2 regions of the Streptomyces sp. NPDC054866 genome follow, and region 2 is predicted to be linked to the other one. Evidence: riboswitches for the same ligand, from Rfam matches in the RefSeq annotation. Region 2 holds a riboswitch; the other holds the start of a gene.
The links. A riboswitch is a leader RNA that binds a small molecule or an ion and turns the genes downstream of it on or off. The one in region 2 is predicted to bind cyclic di-AMP.
Positions count from the first base shown of each region.

Region 1: another riboswitch for cyclic di-AMP. It lies ahead of ACWGI2_RS07040 (C40 family peptidase); the one in region 2 lies ahead of ACWGI2_RS00485 (M23 family metallopeptidase).

Region 1 covers NZ_JBSGZA010000001.1:1,641,631-1,647,225, forward strand. The annotation lists gene ACWGI2_RS07020 (ATP-binding protein) at 29-496, shown strand; gene ACWGI2_RS07025 (LysR family transcriptional regulator) at 485-1,396, opposite strand; gene ACWGI2_RS07030 (LysE family translocator) at 1,526-2,155, shown strand; gene ACWGI2_RS07035 (DUF6328 family protein) at 2,133-2,699, opposite strand; gene ACWGI2_RS07040 (C40 family peptidase) at 2,861-3,334, opposite strand; cyclic di-AMP (ydaO/yuaA leader) riboswitch at 3,338-3,498, opposite strand; gene ACWGI2_RS07045 (hypothetical protein) at 3,866-4,174, opposite strand; gene ACWGI2_RS07050 (ATP-dependent Clp protease proteolytic subunit) at 4,182-4,817, opposite strand; gene ACWGI2_RS07055 (amidase) at 4,977-5,595, shown strand, end outside.
Region 2 covers NZ_JBSGZA010000001.1:118,409-124,003, forward strand. The annotation lists gene ACWGI2_RS00475 (M16 family metallopeptidase) at 1-1,341, shown strand, start outside; gene ACWGI2_RS00480 (M16 family metallopeptidase) at 1,338-2,738, shown strand; cyclic di-AMP (ydaO/yuaA leader) riboswitch at 2,959-3,122, shown strand; gene ACWGI2_RS00485 (M23 family metallopeptidase) at 3,135-3,935, shown strand; gene ACWGI2_RS00490 (GntR family transcriptional regulator) at 4,176-4,862, shown strand; gene ACWGI2_RS00495 (HPr family phosphocarrier protein) at 5,004-5,285, opposite strand; gene ACWGI2_RS00500 (bifunctional acetate--CoA ligase family protein/GNAT family N-acetyltransferase) at 5,497-5,595, shown strand, end outside.

The sequences.
Region 1 (5,595 bases), 1.5 Mb from region 2:
GCCCCGGTGGGAAAGGGACAACGTCGCCATGGCAGACCTTCAGGAAGCATCCGTCACCCTGCCGAGCGATCCTGCCTCGGTCTCCGCGGCCCGGAAATACGTCTCGAGCATCCTTGCCGAGTGGGGCCTGCCGGGCGAGACCGAAGCGGCCGACACGGTCCGGCTCATCGTCTCCGAACTCGCCACGAACGCCGTCCAGCACACCCGGGGCGAGTCGCCCACGTTCAGGGTGGACATCGAGCTGGACCGGGACGAGCAGCTGCGCATCGGCGTGACCGACAGCCATCCCCGCTACCCCAAGCGGCTGCCCGCCGCCGTCCAGCAGGACAACGGCCGCGGCCTGGTGATCATCCGCTGGCTGACCATGGAGTGCGGCGGCAGGCTGTCGGTCACGCCCACCCCCGAGGGCGGCAAGACCGTCTGGATCGCGCTGCCGTGGACCGCGCCGGTCCGCGACGGGGCCACGGCCCCCTCGGTCTCGCCCTCACCCCGCTGAGCGTCCGAAGGCACCCCGGAGCAGGGCCCGGAAGGTGTCCGCCGCCGGATGCGACTCGTCGGCGCGGTGGACGACCGAGATCGTGCGGCGCAGAATGCCGGGCTCAAGCGGCCTCATCCCCACCGGTGTCGCCGCCGTCCGCGCCACCATCTCCGGTACGACGGCGACGCCGAGCCCGGCGCTGACGAGCGCGCACACCAGCGCGTAGCCCGGAGTCTCGACCAGGACCGAGGGCGTCGCGCCGGCCCGCACGAGCGCGGACTCCACGCCCTGACGTGGCGGATGCGTCGGCGCCATGCTGATGAGCGGCTGCCCGGCGAGCTCGCTCAGGGGCAGCCGTGAGGGGGAGTTCGCGAGCGCGTGTCCGGGCGAGGTCACCAGGACGAGCTCCTCGACCAGGATCGGCTCCGCCGTCACGGACGCGGGCAGCGGCACCGGATCCGCGGGCTCGTACGTGTGCGTGAGGGCCAGGTCGACCTCGCCCGCCGCCACGGCCGCGATGCCGAGCGGCGGTTCATAGCCCCGTACCGTCAGATCGATGTCCGGATGGGCGCGGCGGAACGCGGTCAGCGCGGGCGGCACCAGATGGATCCCGGCCGTGGTGAAGGTCCCCACGCGCAGCCTGCCGCCGGAAAGGCCCGCAAGCTGGGCCAGTTCGTGCCGCGCCTGCTCCATCTCGTCAAGGACCCGGCGCGCCCGCGCGAGCAGCAGCTCACCGGCGCCGGTCAGCCGTGCCCCGCGGTGGTGCCGGACCAGGAGCGCGGTGCCCGCCTCCCGTTCGAGCTTGGCCAGCTGCTGGGAGAGGGCGGGCACGGTGTAGCCGAGGCGCTCGGCGGCGCGGGTGATCGACCCGGCCTCGGAGACCGCCACCAGTGCGGCGAGCCGCGTCGGGTCGTACATGGTCTCTCCCGGTGCAGGAGCCGGCGGGCGGTGCGGCGGCCCGTCGGCGTGGGGCTAAAGGCCTGCTTAAGGCAGACCCAGGATATTCCACATACCTGCTGAAGGCAGAAGAACGGCAGCCTTGAGGCCATGGACGCACAACTGGTCGCCTTCACCGGAGTCGCCGCGGGCATGGTCGCCATGCCGGGCGCCGACTTCGCCGTCGTGGTGCGCAACGCCCTCGCCTCCCGCCGCGCCGGGGTCACCTGCGCGATCGGTGTGGCGGGCGGGCTCCTGGTGCACACGGCGCTCGCGGTGGCCGGGGTCGCGGCGGTCCTCGCGGCGGTTCCCACGCTCTTCCGGGCGTTGCAGGCCGCGGGCGGGGCCTACGTCCTCTACCTCGGGTACCGCGCGCTGCGGTCGGCGGCGCGGCCGCTGGAGAGCTTCGGCACTCAGGAGGGTGCGGAGCAGGTGGCGGTCGGGGGGAGCCTGCGGCAGGGGTTCTTCACCAACGCCCTCAACCCCAAGGCGCCCATCACCTTCCTCAGCGTGCTGCCCCAGTTCGTCCCCGCGGGCAGCCCCGCGATGCCGAGGACACTGCTGCTCGCGTCCATCATCGTGGCCCTCGCCCTGGTGTGGTTCCCGGTCGTCGCGCTCCTGGTCGACCGGCTCGGGCGGTGGCTGCGCAGGCCGCGTACGGCCCGCGCCATCGAGGGCGGCACGGGCGTCGCGCTCAGCGTGCTCGGCCTGGTGCTCCTCACCGAGGCCCTGGTGGCCTGATGTCGTGCGACGTGCCCGATGCCTTGCCGTCGTCGCCCCGGCCCTCGTTCTTGTCCGCCGCGCCACGCACCAGGAGGGGGAGCAGGCCCCACAGGCCCGCGCACACCACCAGCGTGCCCGCGCTCGCGATGATCCCGCCGGTCCTGCCCACCGCCACGTCGACGACCAGGAGTACGGCGCCGGAGACCGCGAACACCAGGACCCCCAGACCGATACCGGCGAGGCGGGACGACACCCGCACGATCAGCGGCTTGGCGTGCTGCCCGAACAGCGACCTGTGCACGGCGGCCGGAGCGGTGAACAACGCCGCGGAGAGGACGGCGAGCAGCAGCGTGGTCACGTAGGTGGCGCGCTGCATCGTGTCGAGCGAGGGGAAGCGCTCGGTGAAGGCGAGCGTCAGCAGGAACGCGAAGAGGATCTGCACCCCGGCCTGCGTGACCCGCAGTTCCTGGAGGATCTCCGAGAAGTTGCGATCGGCACGTTCGAAGCGCGTTTCGTTGCGCGGCGGTTCACCCGCAGTGGAAGAACTGTTGTTTTCGGCCATGGCGCACGAGTATCCGCGTCGACGCGCTCCACGCCTGGCGGGCGCGCCGATCAGAGCGCAGACCGAGCGGTGGCTGAGCGGTGGCCGAGCGGCGGCAGCGGCCGTGAGGCCACCGCCACCGCCCTCCGACAGGTCAGCGACCGGCGATCAGTGACGGGCCATCAGCGCACCCGGCCGTACGAGACGCTCTTCGTCCAGATCTTCTCGAGTCGCACCACGGTGTTCGACTTGGGGGCGTGCCAGATCCGGCCCTTCCCCGCGTAGATGCCTACGTGGTAGACGTTCCGGCCCGAGTGGAAGAAGACCAGGTCGCCCCGTGCGCGGTTGGACGCGGAGACGTGGCGGGTCTTGTTGTACTGCTGTCCGGCGGTGCGTGGCAGTTTCTTGCCCGCGCGCTTGAACGAGTACTGGGTGAGGCCCGAGCAGTCGAACCGGTTGGGCCCCGTCGCTCCGTAGCGGTACGGCGAACCCTTCTTGGAGGCGGCGATCTTGAGCGCCTTCGTCCCGTGAGTCGCGGCCTCTGCCTCCGACGTGAGCCCCGGGGCCACGAGGGTGCCGCCTACGACGGCGAGCGTGAGGGCCGATACGGAACCGGCCCTGGTGAGCAGCGACGGAACATGATTCAGCGCGGTCATGCGCAACCCTTCGTCAACCGCCTGTGAAGGATGACCTGTCGGATTCGGGCTGACAAAGTTGCCCGGCCGCGGTGTGCGGCTTCACCCCAAGGGCCGTCGTCCGGACTTTCCGGACCGACCCGTCATGCCTGGGTCCTCCACTCCTGCCAAAGCACCAATGTCGACCGGTCATCCGGGTGGCGGCAGGACTCGGCGTCCGCCCGGACCGCCCCGCCGCTGTGGCGGGGGCTTGTCGTCGGAAGGGATCTTGACCCGTCAAGGGCAAGAATTCCGAGCCGAAACGGCGTTTTGTGAGGCTCCTCACGGCTGAACCGTTCGGGTGGACAAGGTCGGATTCGGGATCCGGACATGGCACCAGACGATCGTTCGACCAGCACCGGAACGAGGAATTCCGGCCCCCGCGTACACATCTGACGCAACTGAAGACGGCCCGAATAACGACGAATGTCTACGCCGAACGAGGTAGCCCGTTTGGTTCGTTTGAGATCGGCCCCGGACACCCCGGACTTCGGGCGAGGAGGTGACGGGCGCTCAGGACGGCGCCGGAGGCGGCACGGTGACCCGCCCCGACCGCCGTTCTCCGTCGAGGGCCCGCAGCGCCCTGGCCAGTGTCGGCGCGTGCACGGCGCTCTCGCCCCGTTGATGCATGAGCGTCAGGGCGTCCCGCAGGGCGGTCGCCCTGCCGACGAGGGCCTGGGCGGCGCGCAGTCCGCCGTAGGTGTCCGAGGCGCGGGCGGGGTTGATCCGGCCCACCAGGTCGACCACTTCGAGGTAGCGGTCGATCAACTCGCCCTCGGCGCGGGTGAGTGCGGGCAGCGGAGGGAGCTCGGGTGGCAGCATCGGCGGTTCACCCCGCGTCCGGTGTGCGGAGGGACGACTTGCGGCTCGCGATGATCCGGTCCACCAGGCCGTAGTCAACCGCCTCGGATGCGGTGAGGATCTTGTCCCGCTCGATGTCGGCCGCGACGCGTTCCGCGCTCCGGCCCGTGTGTTGGACGAGCAGCTTCTCCAGCTGAGCGCGGGTGCGCAGGAGTTCGTCGGCCTGGATCGCCAGGTCGGAGGTCTGGCCGTGGACCGGCTCGGCGAGCGAGGGCTGGTGGATCAGCACCCGGGCGCCGGGCAGCGCGAACCGCTTGCCGGGGGTGCCCGCGGCCAGCAGGACGGCGGCCGACGACGCGGCCTGCCCGAGGCACGTCGTCTCCACGTCGCAGGTGACGAACTGGATGGTGTCGTAGATCGCGGTCATCGCGCTGAACGAGCCGCCGGGGGAGTTGATGTAGAGCGCGATGTCGCGGTCGGGCGCCAGATGTTCGAGGTGCATGAACTGCGCCATCACGTCGTTGGCCGATGTGTCGTCGATCGGCGTCCCCAGGAAGACGATGCGTTCCTCAAGGAGCTTCGAGTACGGATCGAGGGTCCGCTGCCCCGTGCTGGTGCGTTCGGTGAACTCGGGCAGGACATGGCGGGCGAACGGTTGGTTCATGGCACGTCTCTCCTCTGCCGGGGTCGGCTGCTCCCCAAGGCTTCCGTAAAAAATGTACAGGATGTACGTAACCTTGGTGAGGGGTTCGAGGGATCCGGCGGCGTGGGCATACTCCGCCTCGTCGCGATCTCCGCCGCCCCGAGCCGAAAGCGTCGTCGTATGAGCCCTGAAGCCTCCGAGCTCGTCCACCTCACCGCCCGCGAACTCGCCGCCAGAATTCGCGCCCGCGAGCTGTCGGCGCGCGAGGTCGTCCTGGCGCACCTGGACCGGATCGAGCAGGTCGACGGCGCCGTGAACGCGGTGGTGACCCTCGTGGCGGAGCGCGCGCTCGCCGAGGCGCACACCGCCGACGAGGCCACCGTGCGCGGTGAGCCGCTCGGCCCGCTGCACGGGCTGCCCGTCGCCCACAAGGACACCCACGACACCCGTGGCATCCGGACCACCTACGGGACGCCGCTCCTCGCCGACAACGTCCCGGTCAGGGACGAGCTGATCGTCGAACGCATCCGGGCCGCCGGGGCGATCACCATCGGCAAGACCAACGTCCCCGAGTTCGCGGCCGGTTCGCACACCGTCAACCCGGTCTTCGGTGCCACCCGCAACCCGTACGACCTTCGGCGATCGGCGGGCGGCAGCAGCGGGGGAGCGGCCGCGGCGCTCGCGTGCGGCATGCATCCCCTGGCCGACGGCAGCGACATGGGCGGTTCGCTGCGCAACCCCGCGTCGTTCTGCAACGTGGTGGGCCTGCGCCCCTCGCCGGGCCGGGTGCCCAGCTGGC
Region 2 (5,595 bases):
CACACGGCCACAGCCGAGGCCGGTTCCGGCGGCCTGACAGCGACCGAGCACCGGCTGGCCAACGGCCTGCGTGTGGTGCTTTCCGAGGACCACCTGACCCCGGTCGCCGCGGTCTGCCTCTGGTACGACGTCGGCTCGCGCCACGAGGTCAAGGGGCGTACGGGCCTCGCGCACCTCTTCGAGCACCTCATGTTCCAGGGCTCGAAGCAGGTGCAGGGCAACGGCCACTTCGAGCTGGTGCAGGGCGCCGGCGGTTCGCTCAACGGCACCACGAGCTTCGAGCGCACCAACTACTTCGAGACCATGCCCACACACCAGCTCGAGCTGGCCCTGTGGCTGGAAGCCGACCGCATGGGCTCGCTGCTCTCCGCGCTCGACGAAGAATCCATGGAGAACCAGCGGGACGTCGTCAAGAACGAGCGCCGCCAGCGCTACGACAACGTCCCGTACGGCACGGCCTTCGAGAAGCTGACCTCCCTCTCGTACCCCGAGGGCCACCCCTACCACCACACCCCGATCGGCTCCATGGCCGACCTGGACGCGGCGACGCTGGAGGACGCGCGGCACTTCTTCCGTACGTACTACGCGCCCAACAACGCCGTCCTCTCCGTGGTCGGCGACATCGACCCGGAGCAGACCCTCGCCTGGGTCGAGAAGTACTTCGGGTCCATCCCCTCGCACGACGGCAAGCAGCCGCCGCGCGACGGCTCGCTGCCCGACATCATCGGCAAGGAGCTGCGCGAGGTCGTCGAGGAAGAGGTCCCGGCCCGCGCCCTGATGGCCGCCTACAGGCTGCCCGAAGACGGCACGCGCGCGTGTGACGCGGCCGACCTGGCGCTCACGGTCCTCGGCAGCGGCGAGTCGTCCCGCCTCTACAACCGCCTCGTGCGCCGCGACCGCACCGCCGTTGCGGCCGGATTCGGCCTGCTGCGGCTCGCCGGAGCCCCCTCGCTCGGCTGGCTCGACGTGAAGACGTCCGGCGACGTCGAGGTCCCCGTCATCGAGGCCGCCGTCGACGAGGAGCTCGCCCGCTTCGCGGAAGAGGGCCCCACCGAGGAGGAGATGGAGCGCGCCCAGGCACAGCTGGAGCGCGAGTGGCTCGACCGGCTCTCCACGGTGGCGGGCCGCGCGGACGAACTGTGCCGGTACGCCGTCCTGTTCGGCGACCCGCAGCTCGCCCTCACCGCCGTCGGGCGCGTCCTTGACGTCACCGCGGAAGAGGTCAAGGCGGCCGCGGCGGCCCGTCTGCGCCCCGACAACCGCGCGGTGCTCGTGTACGAGCCCATCGCCCCTGAGGCCGACGAAGCCACCGACGAGGACGAAGAGGAGGCCGCGAAGTGACCGAGGCCGCAACGATGCAGTTCCACCCGCAGCCCCAGGCGGGCACCGCACGGCCGTGGGCCTTCCCCGCGCCCGAGCGCGCCACCCTGGACAACGGCCTCACCGTGCTGCGCTGCCACCGCCCCGGCCAGCAGGTCGTCGCCGTGGAAGTCCACCTGGAGGCGCCGCTGGACGCCGAGCCCGAGGGCCTTGACGGCGTCGCGACGATCATGGCGAGGGCCTTCAACGAAGGCACGGACAAACACTCCGCCGAGGACTTCGCCGCCGAACTCGACCGCTGCGGCGCCACCATGGACGCGCACGCCGACCACCCCGGCGTCCGCGTCTCACTCGAAGTCCCGGTCTCCCGCCTCCCGAAGGCGCTCGGCCTGCTCTCCGACGCCCTGCGCGCCCCCGCCTTCGCGGACAGCGAGATCGAACGCCTCGTACGCAACCGCCTGGACGAGATCCCGCACGAGGCCGCGAACCCGGCGCGCCGCGCCGCCAAGGAGCTCTCCCGGCAGCTCTTCCCGGCGACCTCACGCATGTCGCGCCCCCGCCAGGGCACCGAGGAGACGGTCACGGCCATCGACTCGGCGGCGGTGCGCACCTTCTACGAGAAGCACGTGCGCCCCGCCACGGCGACCGCGGTCGTCGTGGGCGACCTGACCGGCATCGACCTGGACGCCGTCCTCGCCGACACCATCGGCGCCTGGACGGGCGGCACCGCCGAGCCGCGTCCGGTGCCCCCGGTGATCGCGGACGACACAGGCCGTGTCGTCATCGTGGACCGCCCTGGCGCCGTCCAGACGCAGTTGCTCATCGGCCGCGTGGGACCGGACCGGCACGACCGCGTCTGGCCCGCGCAGGTGCTCGGCACGTACTGCCTGGGCGGCACCCTCACCTCACGCCTGGACCGCGTCCTGCGCGAGGAGAAGGGATACACCTACGGCGTACGGGCGTTCGCCCAGGTCCTGCGTTCCGCCGCACCTTCTTCCCCGGAGGGGGCTACGGGAGCCGCGATGCTCGCCATCAGCGGCTCCGTGGACACCGAGTCCACGGGCCCGGCCCTCGACGACCTGTGGAAGGTCCTGCGCACCCTCGCGGCCGACGGCCTGACGGACGCCGAGCGCGATGTGGCTGTCCAGAACCTGGTGGGTGTGGCCCCGCTCAAGTACGAGATGGCGGCGTCCGTCGCGGCCACTCTCGCCGACCAGGTCGAGCAGCACCTGCCGGACGACTTCCAGGCCCAGCTGTACCGCCAGTTGGCCGCCACCGGAACCGTGGAGGCCACAGCCGCCGTGGTGAGCGCCTTCCCCGAGGACCGTCTCGTCACGGTGCTCGTCGGTGACGCCGCGCAGATCGAGGAGCCCGTCAGGGCGCTCGGCATCGGTGAAGTGAGTGTGGTCACGGGGTGAGCGCGGGGTGACTGCGAGCTGAGTGACAGTCAGGACATATCGGGACCCCAGTGGCGAGAAAATGCCACTGGGGTCCTCATATGTCCGAATTGCTATGGAGGTTACGTGTCTGACCTGTGGCGTGCGCTACAAAAGCTCTGATCCGTTTGTCGTTTGAAAGACGCCCCGCTTAGCGTCTGGTCCGGCTGTTCGTCATGCAGTACGCCGCACCCGCGGCACCGGACGGTCATCGCCGAGTCCCCGTACGGCGCGAGCCAGGGGAGCCGGGGACCCACATGTCCCCTTGGGGTGAATCGGGAACCTCGCCGTGAGGTGAGGGACTCGTAGGAGACCTTCCTGCTCCGAACCCGTCAGCTAACCCGGTAGGCGAGAAGGAAGGAAAGGATCAGCCGCTTCATGGCGTTCACCCGTGCCACCGGGAAGCACCGTCGCCCGAGCCGCCTCACGCGTACGACCGCGAACGTGGCGGGCGTCGCCGCCCTCACCACCACTGGTGTCATCGGAGGCCTGGCCGCTCCGGCGCTCGCCGCCGACGACGCGGCCCTTGAGCACACCGGCCTGACCCAGGCGATCTCCGTGGGCGACTCGCTCGCCCAGAGCATCGACGCGCAGGCCGCTGCCCAGCAGCAGGCCGCCGACGACGCCGCAGCCGCCAAGAAGGCCGAAGAGGCCGCCAAGAAGAAGGCCGCGGAGGCGAAGCGCAAGGCCGAGGCCGAGGCGAAGGCCAAGGCCAAGAAGGAGCGCGAGGCCAAGGAGCGTGCCGCTCGCGAGGCCGAGCGCAAGCGCCTCAACAGCTACGTGTCGCCGATCACCGGTTCGTCCATCTCCACGGGCTACCAGACCGGCGGCGCCATGTGGTCCTCCGGCAGCCACACCGGCGTCGACTTCCACGCCGCGTCCGGCACCTCGGTCCACGCGGTCGGCTCCGGTACCGTCGTCGAGGCCGGCTGGGGCGGCGCCTACGGCAACAACGTGGTCATCAAGATGAACGACGGCACGTACACCCAGTACGGCCACATGTCGTCCCTCGGTGTCACGGTCGGCCAGGCGGTCACCCCGGGCCAGCAGATAGGCCTCTCCGGCTCCACCGGCAACTCCAGCGGCCCGCACCTCCACTTCGAGGCCCGCACCGGCGCGGACTACGGCACGGACATCGACCCGGTCGCCTACCTCCGCTCGCACGGCGTCAACGTCTGATCCACGCCGATCCCGGGCGGTCGCGTGATCCACGCCGATCCAGGCGGACGCGCGAAGCGCACTGATTCAACGAAAGCCCCGGCTCGTCGAGAGCCGGGGCTTTCGCCGTTCCCGTATCTCCTTTGGCTAAAAGTATCCCTGGATTTCGGTCGACCGTCGGAAATTCAGCCGTTCTGCAATAGAGTCGCTGAACAGGCGTCGATCGACCGCGTTTCGCGGGGATTAAGGCGGAGGTCAGTCATGCGCATTCCCGCGCACTCGGTATGCACGGCCATCCGGGACGACATCGTCTCCGGTGTCTACGAACGGGGTGGCCGGCTCACCGAGGAACTGCTGGCGCGCCGCTATGGAGTCTCCCGCGTCCCCGTGCGCGAGGCCCTGCGCACCCTGGAGGCCGAGGGGTTCGTCGTCACGCGCAGGCACGCGGGCGCGTGCGTCGCGGAGCCCACCGAACAGGAGGCGGCCGACCTCCTGGAGATACGCGCGCTCCTGGAGCCGCTGGGCGCGGCCCGCGCCGCACAGCGCCGCACGGAGGCGCACCTGAAGGTCCTGCGCGGCCTCGTCAGGCTCGGCCAGGAGCGGTCGAGGCGCGGTCAGAGCGAGGATCTGCGCTCCCTGGGCGGCTGGTTCCACGAGACGCTCGCCCAGGCGTCCGGCAGCCAGGGCCTCACGGCACTGCTCACGCAGCTCCGGCACAAGATCGCCTGGATGTACGTGGTCGAGACGTCGGCCGCCCCCGCGGAGGCCTGGGCCGAGCACGCCGCGATCGTCGACGCCGTCGCTCGCGGGGACGCGGAAAGGGCCAGGTCGCTCACCGCCGCCCACACGGAACGGACGACGTCCGCGCACCGGCTGCGCTTCGGGCGCAATCTCTCGGCTGTGAGGGGTTCGCAACATTCCGTAAACACGGCGGGTCTGCGCCTTTAACAGAAGCGCCGTATACAAAGAAGTGCTATTCGACAGGGTATTCCGTCGGGGCATTATTTCCGCTGCCCGAAGCAGAAAAAAACACCGAAGGGCCCGCCCCTATTTCGGGCGGGCCCTTCGGTGTATGAGTATCAGTCTTTACTAGACGGTCTCGGGGAGTTCCTCGAGGCCGTCCGCGACCAGCTTCGCCAGACGGTCGAGAGCGGCGTCCGCGCCCTCGGCGTCGGAGGCGAGGGTGATCTCCTCGCCGCCCTGCGCGCCCAGACCGAGCACCGCGAGCATGGAGGCGGCGTTCACGGGGTTGCCGTCAGCCTTGGCGATCGTCACGGGGACGCCGGCGGCGGTGGCCGCGCGGACGAAGATGGAGGCGGGTCGGGCGTGAAGGCCCTCGGCCCAGCCGACGTTGACGCGGCGCTCAGCCATGTGTTGCTGCCCTTCCAGATGTCTCACACTTGTCTAGACCAGTGTCTCATGCCGTCACGAGTGCTCCGCCGGCCGTAGGTCCGTACCGTGCCGACCGATGGTCCGTGCTCCGTCGACCGTACGTCCTCGCGCCACGGGGCCCACGTCCCGCCCTTCGACGTCTCCTAGCCTGCCCCGGCCAAGGCGCCCCCGCGACCCGTACCCTGGGCCCATGCAGACCCCGTCGGACCGGCACGCATACCCCTCCCACTGGGAAGCCGATGTCGTCCTGCGTGACGGAGGCACCGCCCGGATCAGGCCGATCACGGCC